2 regions of the Streptomyces stoeckheimensis genome follow, and region 2 is predicted to be linked to the other one. Evidence: riboswitches for the same ligand, from Rfam matches in the RefSeq annotation. Region 2 holds a riboswitch; the other holds the start of a gene.
The links. A riboswitch is a leader RNA that binds a small molecule or an ion and turns the genes downstream of it on or off. The one in region 2 is predicted to bind cyclic di-AMP.
Positions count from the first base shown of each region.

Region 1: another riboswitch for cyclic di-AMP. It lies ahead of ACE1OC_RS11040 (M23 family metallopeptidase); the one in region 2 lies ahead of ACE1OC_RS07445 (M23 family metallopeptidase).

Region 1 covers NZ_CP169550.1:2,422,823-2,427,089, forward strand. The annotation lists gene ACE1OC_RS11030 (HPr family phosphocarrier protein) at 1-62, shown strand, start outside; gene ACE1OC_RS11035 (GntR family transcriptional regulator) at 332-997, opposite strand; gene ACE1OC_RS11040 (M23 family metallopeptidase) at 1,191-1,997, opposite strand; cyclic di-AMP (ydaO/yuaA leader) riboswitch at 2,010-2,169, opposite strand; gene ACE1OC_RS11045 (M16 family metallopeptidase) at 2,397-3,764, opposite strand; gene ACE1OC_RS11050 (M16 family metallopeptidase) at 3,785-4,267, opposite strand, start outside.
Region 2 covers NZ_CP169550.1:1,563,794-1,568,060, reverse strand. The annotation lists partial or broken gene ACE1OC_RS07455 (aspartate aminotransferase family protein) at 1-32, shown strand, start outside; gene ACE1OC_RS07450 (tyrosine-protein phosphatase) at 72-893, opposite strand; cyclic di-AMP (ydaO/yuaA leader) riboswitch at 1,217-1,412, shown strand; gene ACE1OC_RS07445 (M23 family metallopeptidase) at 1,417-2,400, shown strand; gene ACE1OC_RS07440 (winged helix DNA-binding domain-containing protein) at 2,467-3,615, shown strand; gene ACE1OC_RS07435 (hypothetical protein) at 4,034-4,267, shown strand, end outside.

The sequences.
Region 1 (4,267 bases), 860 kb from region 2:
CACTGGACCGCCTCGCGAAGCTGGTCGCCGAGGGCCTCGAGGAGCTCCCCGAGACCGTCTGACCCCTTCGGGTTCGACCCGCAGGACTTGCTGGACTTACTGGACTTGCACGGCGAAGCCGTTGCCCCCGACCACCACGGTCGAGGGCAACGGCTTCACTGCTTTCCGCACGGGAGTCCGGCCGGACATACGCGCGCCGCCATTCCGGCGCACTCCATTCCGGCGGATCCATTCCGGCGGCCGGAATTCAGACAGCAAAAGCCGCGCGGGGCGCCGGGCGCACGGGCCGAATTACCCGGCCCGGATATCCCCCCTTTGTATACGGCGTTTGTTAATGCGGAACGCTTGCCGTGTTTACGGCAGGTTGCAAAGTCCTCACGCGCATCCGGTGCGCCCCCGCCGCCCGGTCCACGTGCGCCGCGGTCAGCGCCCGGGCCCGCTCGGCGTCACCCCGGGCCACCGCGTCCACGATCGCGCCGTGCTCCGCCCAGGACTCCACGGGCCGCACCGGGGCCTCCACCACGTACATCCAGGCCACCTTGTGACGCATCTGGGTGAGCAGCGCGATGAGCCCGGGACTGCCCGAGGCCTGGGAGAGCGTCTCGTGGAACCAGCCGCCCAGGGACCGCAGATCCTCCCCCTGGCCCCTCCTGGCCCGCTCCTGGCCCAGTCTGACCAGGCCGCGCAGCACCTTGAGGTGGGCCTCGCTGCGCCGCCGGGCCGCCCGGGCGGCCGCGAGGGGCTCCAGGAGCATCCGCAGCTCCAGGAGGTCGGCGGCCTCCTGTTCGGTCGGCTCGGCCACGCAGGCACCCGCATGCCGGCGGGTGGTCACGAACCCCTCGGACTCCAGCGTGCGCAGCGCCTCGCGCACCGGGACGCGCGAGACCCCGTACCGGCGGGCCAGCACCTCCTCGGTCAGCCGGGCGCCGGGCCCGAACACCCCGGAGACGATGTCGTCGCGGATCGCTGTGCATACCGTGTGCGCGGGAATACGCAAGACCGGACCTCCGCCTATTTTCGTATGGCTGTGCGCGTTGCGACTCTATTGCAACACACGATAATTTCCGAGGACGGCCGGAAATACGAAACATTCACACATCGCGCAACGCGAAGGCCGAAGTACGACGAAGGCCCCGGCTCTCAAAGAGCCGGGGCCTTCGCGGAAGACGCGTGGTGCGGAGCGCAGCGGGTCAGACGGTGACGCCGTGCGAGCGCAGGTACGTGATCGGGTTGATGTCCGTGCCGTAGTCGGCGCCGGTGCGGGCCTCGAAGTGCAGGTGCGGGCCGCTGGAGTTGCCCGTGGAGCCCGACAGGCCGATCTTCTGGCCCGGGGTGACCTGCTGGCCGACGGAGACGCTCAGCGAGGACATGTGGCCGTACTGGGTGTACGTGCCGTCGGCGTGCTTGATGACGACGTTGTTGCCGTACGCGCCGCCGTAGCCCGCCTCGACCACGGTGCCGAGGCCCACGGCGTGCACCTCGGTGCCGGAGGCGGCGTGGAAGTCGATGCCGGTGTGGCTGCCGGAGGACCACATGCCGCCACCCGCGTGGTACTGGGTGCTGACGTAGGTGTCGTCGAGCGGGGAGACGAAGGTGTTGAGGCGCTTGCGCTCCTCTTCGCGGGCGGCGCGCTCGGCGGCCTCGCGCTCGGCCTTGGCCTGGGCTTCGGCCTGCGCCTTGGCCTCGGCGGCCCGCTGCCTGGCGTCGGCCTCGGCCTGCGCCTTGGCGGCGGCGGCCTCGGCGGCCCGCTGCTGGGACTGGGCCTGGGCCTCGACGTCACCGGCGAGCTCGTCGGCCACCACGATGGTGTTGAGGGTGCCGGTGTCCTCGATGGAGGGGCTGTGGTCCGCGGCGAACGCGGGGCCGGCCAGGGAGCCGACGACACCAGTGGTGGCGAGGGCGGCTATGCCGGCGTAGCCGGCGGTCCTGCGGCTGAGACGACTCGAACCACGGTGCTTGCCGGAACCGGAACCGGCTGCACGACTGCCAAACGCCATGAAGGGGTTGATCCTTTCCTTCCCTCTCGCCTACCGGGTTAGCTGACGGGTTCGGAGCAGGAAGGTCTCCTACGGGCCCCCTCTTGCGAGGCGGTCCGATTCACCCCAGGGACACAAGTGGGTCCCCGGCTCCCCAGGCTCGCGCCTGACGGGGACTCGGCGATCGCTGTCCGGTGCCGCGGACGCGGCGGTTACAACTGACGAACAGCACGGCCGACGCTAGGCGGATCATCAGTCAATCGCCAAACAGACACGCCCTTTTGTTGCGTACGCCACACCACATACAAGCAACCACACCACTAAAGGCCAAATAAAGGACAAAAGGGACCCCGGCGGACAAGCCGCCGGAGCCCCTTGAGCGGCGGGCCAGTTGACGGCCCGCCGGAGATCAACTGACGATCAGTTGGTGACCACGGTCACGTCGCCGATCCCGAGGGCCCGCACCGGCTCCTCGATCTGCGAGGCGTCGCCGACCAGGACCGTGACCAGACGGTCCACCGGGAAGGCGTTGACGACCGCCGAAGTGGCCTCCACCGTCCCGGTTTCAGCGAGCCGCGCGTACAACTGCGCCTGGTAGTCGTCCGGCAGCTCCTGCTCGACCTGGTCGGCGAGCGTGCCCGCGACGGAGGCGGCCGTCTCGAACTTCAGCGGGGCCACCCCCACCAAGTTCTGCACGGCCACGTCCCGTTCGGCGTCGGTCAGGCCGCCCTCGGCGAGGGTGCGCAGCACCGTCCAGAGGTCGTCCAGCGCCGGGCCGGTGTTGGGGGTGTCCACCGAGCCGCTGATGGCGAGCATCGAGGCGCCCTTGCCGTCGGCGGTGGAGCGCAGCACCTGGCCGAAGGCGCGCACGCCGTACGTGTACCCCTTCTCCTCGCGCAGCACCTTGTCCAGCCGGGAGGTGAGCGTGCCGCCGAGGCAGTACGTACCGAGCACCTGGGGCGCCCAGACCCGGTCGTGCCGGTCCGCGCCGATGCGGCCGATCAGCAACTGCGTCTGGACCGCGCCGGGCCGGTCCACGATGACCACGCGGCCCGTGTCGTCGGCGGTGATCGGCGGGACCGGGCGCGGGGCGGTGGTGTCACCGGTCCACGCGCCCAGGGTGTCGGCCAAGACGGCGTCCAGGTCGATGCCGGTCAGGTCGCCGACGACCACCGCGGTGGCGGTCGCGGGGCGCACATGGGCCTCGTAGAAGGCCCGTACGGCCGCGGAGTCGATGCGGGCGACGGTCTCCTCGGTGCCCTGACGCGGGCGCGACATCCGCAGGGTGGCCGGGAAGAGCTCCTTCGAGAGCTCCTTGGCGGCGCGGCGCTGCGGGTTGGCGCTCTCGTGCGGGATCTCGTCGAGCCGGTTGCGCACCAGGCGGTCGACCTCGGCGTCGGCGAAGGCCGGCGCGCGCAGCGCCTCGGCGACCAGCCCCAGCGCCTTGTGCAGGCGGGAGGCCGGAACCTCCAGGGAGACCCGCAGGCCCGGGTGGTCGGCGTGCGCGTCGAGGGTGGCGCCGCAGCGCTCCAGCTCGGCGGCGAACTCCTCGGCGGAGCGCTTGTCGGTGCCCTCGGACAGGGCGCGCACCATGATCGTGGCCACGCCGTCGAGGCCCTCGGGCTCCGCGTCGAGCGGAGCGGCGAGGTTGATCTCGACCGCGACCACCTGCTGGCCCGGGCGGTGGCAGCGCAGCAGGGTCAGGCCGTTGGCCAGCGCCCCGCGCTCGGGGGCCGGGAAGGCCCACGGCTGCGGCTCCCCGGCCTCGGGGCGCGGGTGGAAGGTCATCGTGACGGCTGCGGTGTCGCTCACTGCTCCGCCCCCTCGTTCTCGTCGCTCGCGTCGGTCTCGTCAGTGTCATCAGCTGCGTTGGCTTCGAGCGGCTCGTAGACGAGCACCGCCCGGTTGTCAGGGCGCAGTCGGGCCGCGGCCACGGCCTGCACTTCCTCGGCGGTGACGTCGAGGACGCGCTGGACGGCGGTCAGGGCGAGCTGCGGGTCGCCGAACAGCACCGCGAAGCGGCACAGTTCGTCGGCGCGGCCGGCCACCGTGCTCAGCCGGTCCAGCCATTCGCGCTCCAGCTGGGCCTGCGCGCGCTCCATCTCCTCGGCCGTCGGGCCCTCGGCGGCGAACCGCGCGAGCTCCTCGTCGACGGCCGCCTCGATGGCGGGCACCTCGACGCCGCTGGAGGTCTTGACGTCCAGCCAGCCCAGCGAGGGGGCGCCGGCGAGGCGCAGCATGCCGAAGCCGGCCGCGACGGCGCTCTGGTCGCGGCGCACCAGGCGGTTGTG
Region 2 (4,267 bases):
CGCTCGTGAGGCAGGCCGTCGCCAACCGCTGAACCGGCGGCTCGGCGGGCGACGGCCCACCTCGTGGGGCGTCAGTCCAGCAGCCGGTCGCGGAGCCTGTCGAGGGTCTCGGGCGAGAGCCCGAGGCCCTCGGCGAGGTAACGCTCCACGCCGCCCCACTCCTCGTCGATGGCGTCGAAGGCCGTGGTCAGGTACGGGGCGCGGGCGTCGAAGAGCGGGGCGAGCAGCTCCATCACCTCGGGGGCGCGGGCCTCGGGCGCATCGCTGCCCCGGCGGACCCGGTAGCGGTTGTGCGGGGCGTTCGACTCCAGGTAGTCCGCGACGATCGCCTCCCGCTCGACGCCCAGCGCGAGCAGGGTGACGGCGATCGACAGGCCGGCCCGGTCCTTCCCGGCGGCGCAGTGCATGAGGGCCGGGACGCTGTCCTCGGCGAGCGCGTGCACCACCCGGCTGTGCTCGGCGGTACGGGTCCGGATCATCGTCCGGTACGAACGGGACATCCGCGCGGCGGCCTTGCCCTCGCCCAGGAGCTCGCGCAGCTGCGCCAGCCCCCCGCCCCGGACCATCTTCCAGAACTCGCTGCCGTCGGCCGGATCCGACAGCGGAATGTTGACGTTGCGCACCCCCGGCAGCTCCACGTCCGGACCCTCCAGCGCGTGGTCGGCGCCGTTGCGGAAGTCGAAGACGGTGTGCAGTCCGAGCGACCCGAGGAACTCCGCGTCGCTTTCGGTGGCATGCGCGAGATGTCCGCTTCGAAACAGTCGTCCCGACTTGACCCGTCGACCGTCCGTGGTCGGCAACCCGCCCACGTCGCGGAAGTTGCGCACTCCGATCAACGTCGGCTCCTGCGGTGCCGGATCGGCGTGGGGGCTCTGGGGTATCGGCTGGGTCACCGGGCTCCTCCGTGTCGTCGTCTCGTCGTCGTTGACGGTGTCCGAATTACGCTACTTGTGGGCAACTTGCCATAGCGAGAGGCGAGATCGGACACGCCCCCGTGAGGCAGATCATACGGTGACGGTGAGTGGCTGATCGCGAATGGCGAATTGCCTTGCTGGGGCGGTTGTTGAAGGTGCGGAATGGACGGAGGGTGACCGGAATTCCGGCGGCCCGTCATCTTCAAGATTCCGTTGGGGAATTCATGACTTGTTCCGTGCGGCCGTACTCGATTACGTTCGCGATCGATCCGGACGGACCGCCTAATCCTGCCACCGACCGGAAACCGCACCCGACTATTCACGCGCGTGGCAGGAGCGGGGGAACCAGGTAAGCCGCTGTTCCGGATCTCCGGTCGAGATCTTTACAACGGGACAGCTCGGGGTGAAGCCGTACATGTGCTGTTCACCGGCACGAGGGCGGCCGGACATCTCCAGTCCGAACCCGACAGCTCACCTCGCAGGCGTCGGAGAGGAATTCGACATGTCCGGAACGGGTAAGCACCGCCGTCCCAAGTCCCGCTCGATATCCCGCGGGTTCGCCGCCGCGGGCACCGGTGGCGCGGCCCTCGCGCTTCCGCTGCTCGGCGCCACCGGCGCCCACGCCGCGGGTGCCCCGGCCGCGGCGCCCGCCGCCGCTCAGGTCCAGGCCCCGCAGGTGGTGGCCGCGCAGGTGCCGGCAGCGCTCCAGGCCGCGCCGGCCGCCGCACAGGGCGCCCCGACCGTCTACACCGTGGTGCCGGGCGACTACCTCTCCAAGATCGCCGAGCGCCAGCACCTCACGGGTGGCTGGGAGCAGCTCTACGCGGACAACCGCGAGGCCGTCGGCACCGACCCCTCGCTGATCCACCCGGGCCTCAAGCTCACGCTCGGCGCGAAGGGCGCGGCTCCGGCCGCGGCGGCCGAAACGCCGAAGCCGGCCAAGAAGTCCGTTTCCTCCCCTTCCTCTAATTCCTCCGGTTCTTCCACTTCTGGCGATTCGTCGGATTCCTCCGATGAGGCCGCCGCGCCCGCGGCGCCCGCCCCCAAGGCGCCCGCCAAGCGGCAGACCGGCTCCACCTCGACCGGCTTCGTCGCCCCGGTCGGCGGCGGCACCTCCACCGCGTACAAGACCGCCGGCTCCATGTGGTCCAGCGGCTACCACACCGGGGTCGACTTCGCCGCGAGCAGCGGCACCACCGTCAAGGCGGTCGGCGCCGGCACCGTGGTCTCCGCCGGGTGGAGCGGGTCGTACGGCAACGAGGTCGTCATCCGGCACGCCGACGGCAAGTACAGCCAGTACGCGCACCTCTCCCAGCTGTCCGTCTCGTCCGGCCAGAGCGTCACCGGCGGCCAGACCATCGGCCTCTCCGGCTCCACGGGCAACTCGACCGGCCCGCACCTGCACTTCGAGATCCGCACGGGGCCCTCGTACGGCTCGGACATCGACCCGCTGGCCTACCTCCGGTCGAAGGGCGTCAGCATCTGAATCCGAGGCGCTGTCGGAGGTGCCGGTTAGGCTGCGCGTTCCGACAGGGGACGGGACGGTCGTGGCATGAAGGTCAGCGCAAGGGAGCTCAACCGCTCCACCCTCGCACGGCAGTTGCTGCTGCGGCGCGAGGCGATGGGGGTCGGCGACGCGGTCCGCCGGGTGGTCGCCCTGCAGGCGCAGCACGCCGCTTCGCCCTACCTCGCGCTGTGGAACCGGCTCGCCGGTTTCGACCCGGCCGACCTCGACGCCGCCTTCACGGGGCGCGAGGTCGTCAAGTCGACGCTGATGCGGCTGACCCTGCACGCCGTGCACGCGGAGGACTACCCGCCCTTCCGGGAGGCCGTGCAGCCGTCCGTACGGGCCGCCCGGCTCGGGACCCGCTTCACGGACTCGGGGCTGACGGCTGAGGACGCCGACGTCCTCGTGCCGGAGCTGCTGGACTTCGCCGACCGGCCCCGTACGACGGCCGAGTGCGAGGCCTGGCTCGGACGGCGGCTGGGGGCGGCGCCGCAGCCCGGAGCGTGGTGGGGACTGCGGCAGTACGCGCCGCTGCTGCACGCGCCCACCGCCGCGCCGTGGTCGTTCGGGGAGCGCCCGTCGTACGTCGCGCCCCCGAGCCGGCCGCGCACGGTACCGGCGGCCCCGGAGGCGTCCGAGGAGTCCCTGAAGGCGCTGGTCCTACGCTATCTGGAGGGGTTCGGGCCGGCGTCGGTGGCGGACGTCGCGCAGTTCTCCCTGGTCCAGCGGGCCAGGATCCGCCAGGCACTGCGCGCTCTGGACCTCTCCGGAAGCCTCGACCGGCTGACGGGCCCGGACGGCGAGGAGCTGTTCGACGTCCCGGGCGCACCGCGCCCGGCGGAGGACACGCCCGCGCCGCCCCGGCTGATGGCCATGTGGGACAGCGTGCTGCTGGCCTACGCCGACCGGAGCCGCGTCGTCCCGCCGGAGTACCGCAAGCTCGTCGCACGGATGAACGGCGACACCCTGGCGACCCTGCTGGTCGACGGCCGGGTCGCCGGGGTGTGGCGCCCGGCCGGCGCCGGGATCGAGGCGACCGCCTTCCACCCCCTGCCGGAGGAGGTCTGGGAGGACCTCGCCGGCGAGGCCCGGGCGCTGACGGCCTTCCTGGCCGACCGCGAACCGGAGGTCTACCGCCGGTACGGCCACTGGTGGACCAAACTGCCGAGCGCCGAGACCCGGCTGCTCGTCTGAGCCGTGGGGCCGGGACCGGAGGGGGGTCCCGGCCCCCGACGGTACGCCGCTCGCACTCCTGTGGACGAGGCGCAACGTCATCCAGTCTCCGCGGCGGGACCGGGCTGGTCCGCAGCAGGTCCGGATCTTGGTCCGTCCCGGGGCGCGTTGCTTTGCAGCCGTCGTGGGCGCTGAGCGCCTGGGCCAGGACCGCTGGTTGGATCCGGCCACTTCCCGGATCCGGGCGTTACCTGCTGCCTGACCTGTGAACATTCATCACGGACACATCAAGTCGAGCCGGTGCTCCTCGTATGCTGCGCACCGGCGCGCTGCCATTACACGGTGGAGGATTCATGACCCGTACGGCGCCGTCACACCCAGCCCTCCCCGCACTCAGGGATCTCTGCCCCGTAGGGGGATCTCAGAAGGCGACTGAGCAGTGACCGGACTCCGCGTGCTCCAGATACCCGAGACCTGCGGCTGGAACGACTACGTGGCACTTCAGGAGAGCCACCTCGCGGCCCAAGGGGCCGAGGTGCTGCGCCCGGGTCTGTGTCGCGACGAACCGGGGTTCGCCCCGGGAGACTTCTCCCACCTGGTCGGTTCGGTGCCGGACATCGTGCACCTGCACTGGCCCGAAATGCTCGCCAGGTTGCTCGGCGACGCCGAGGCG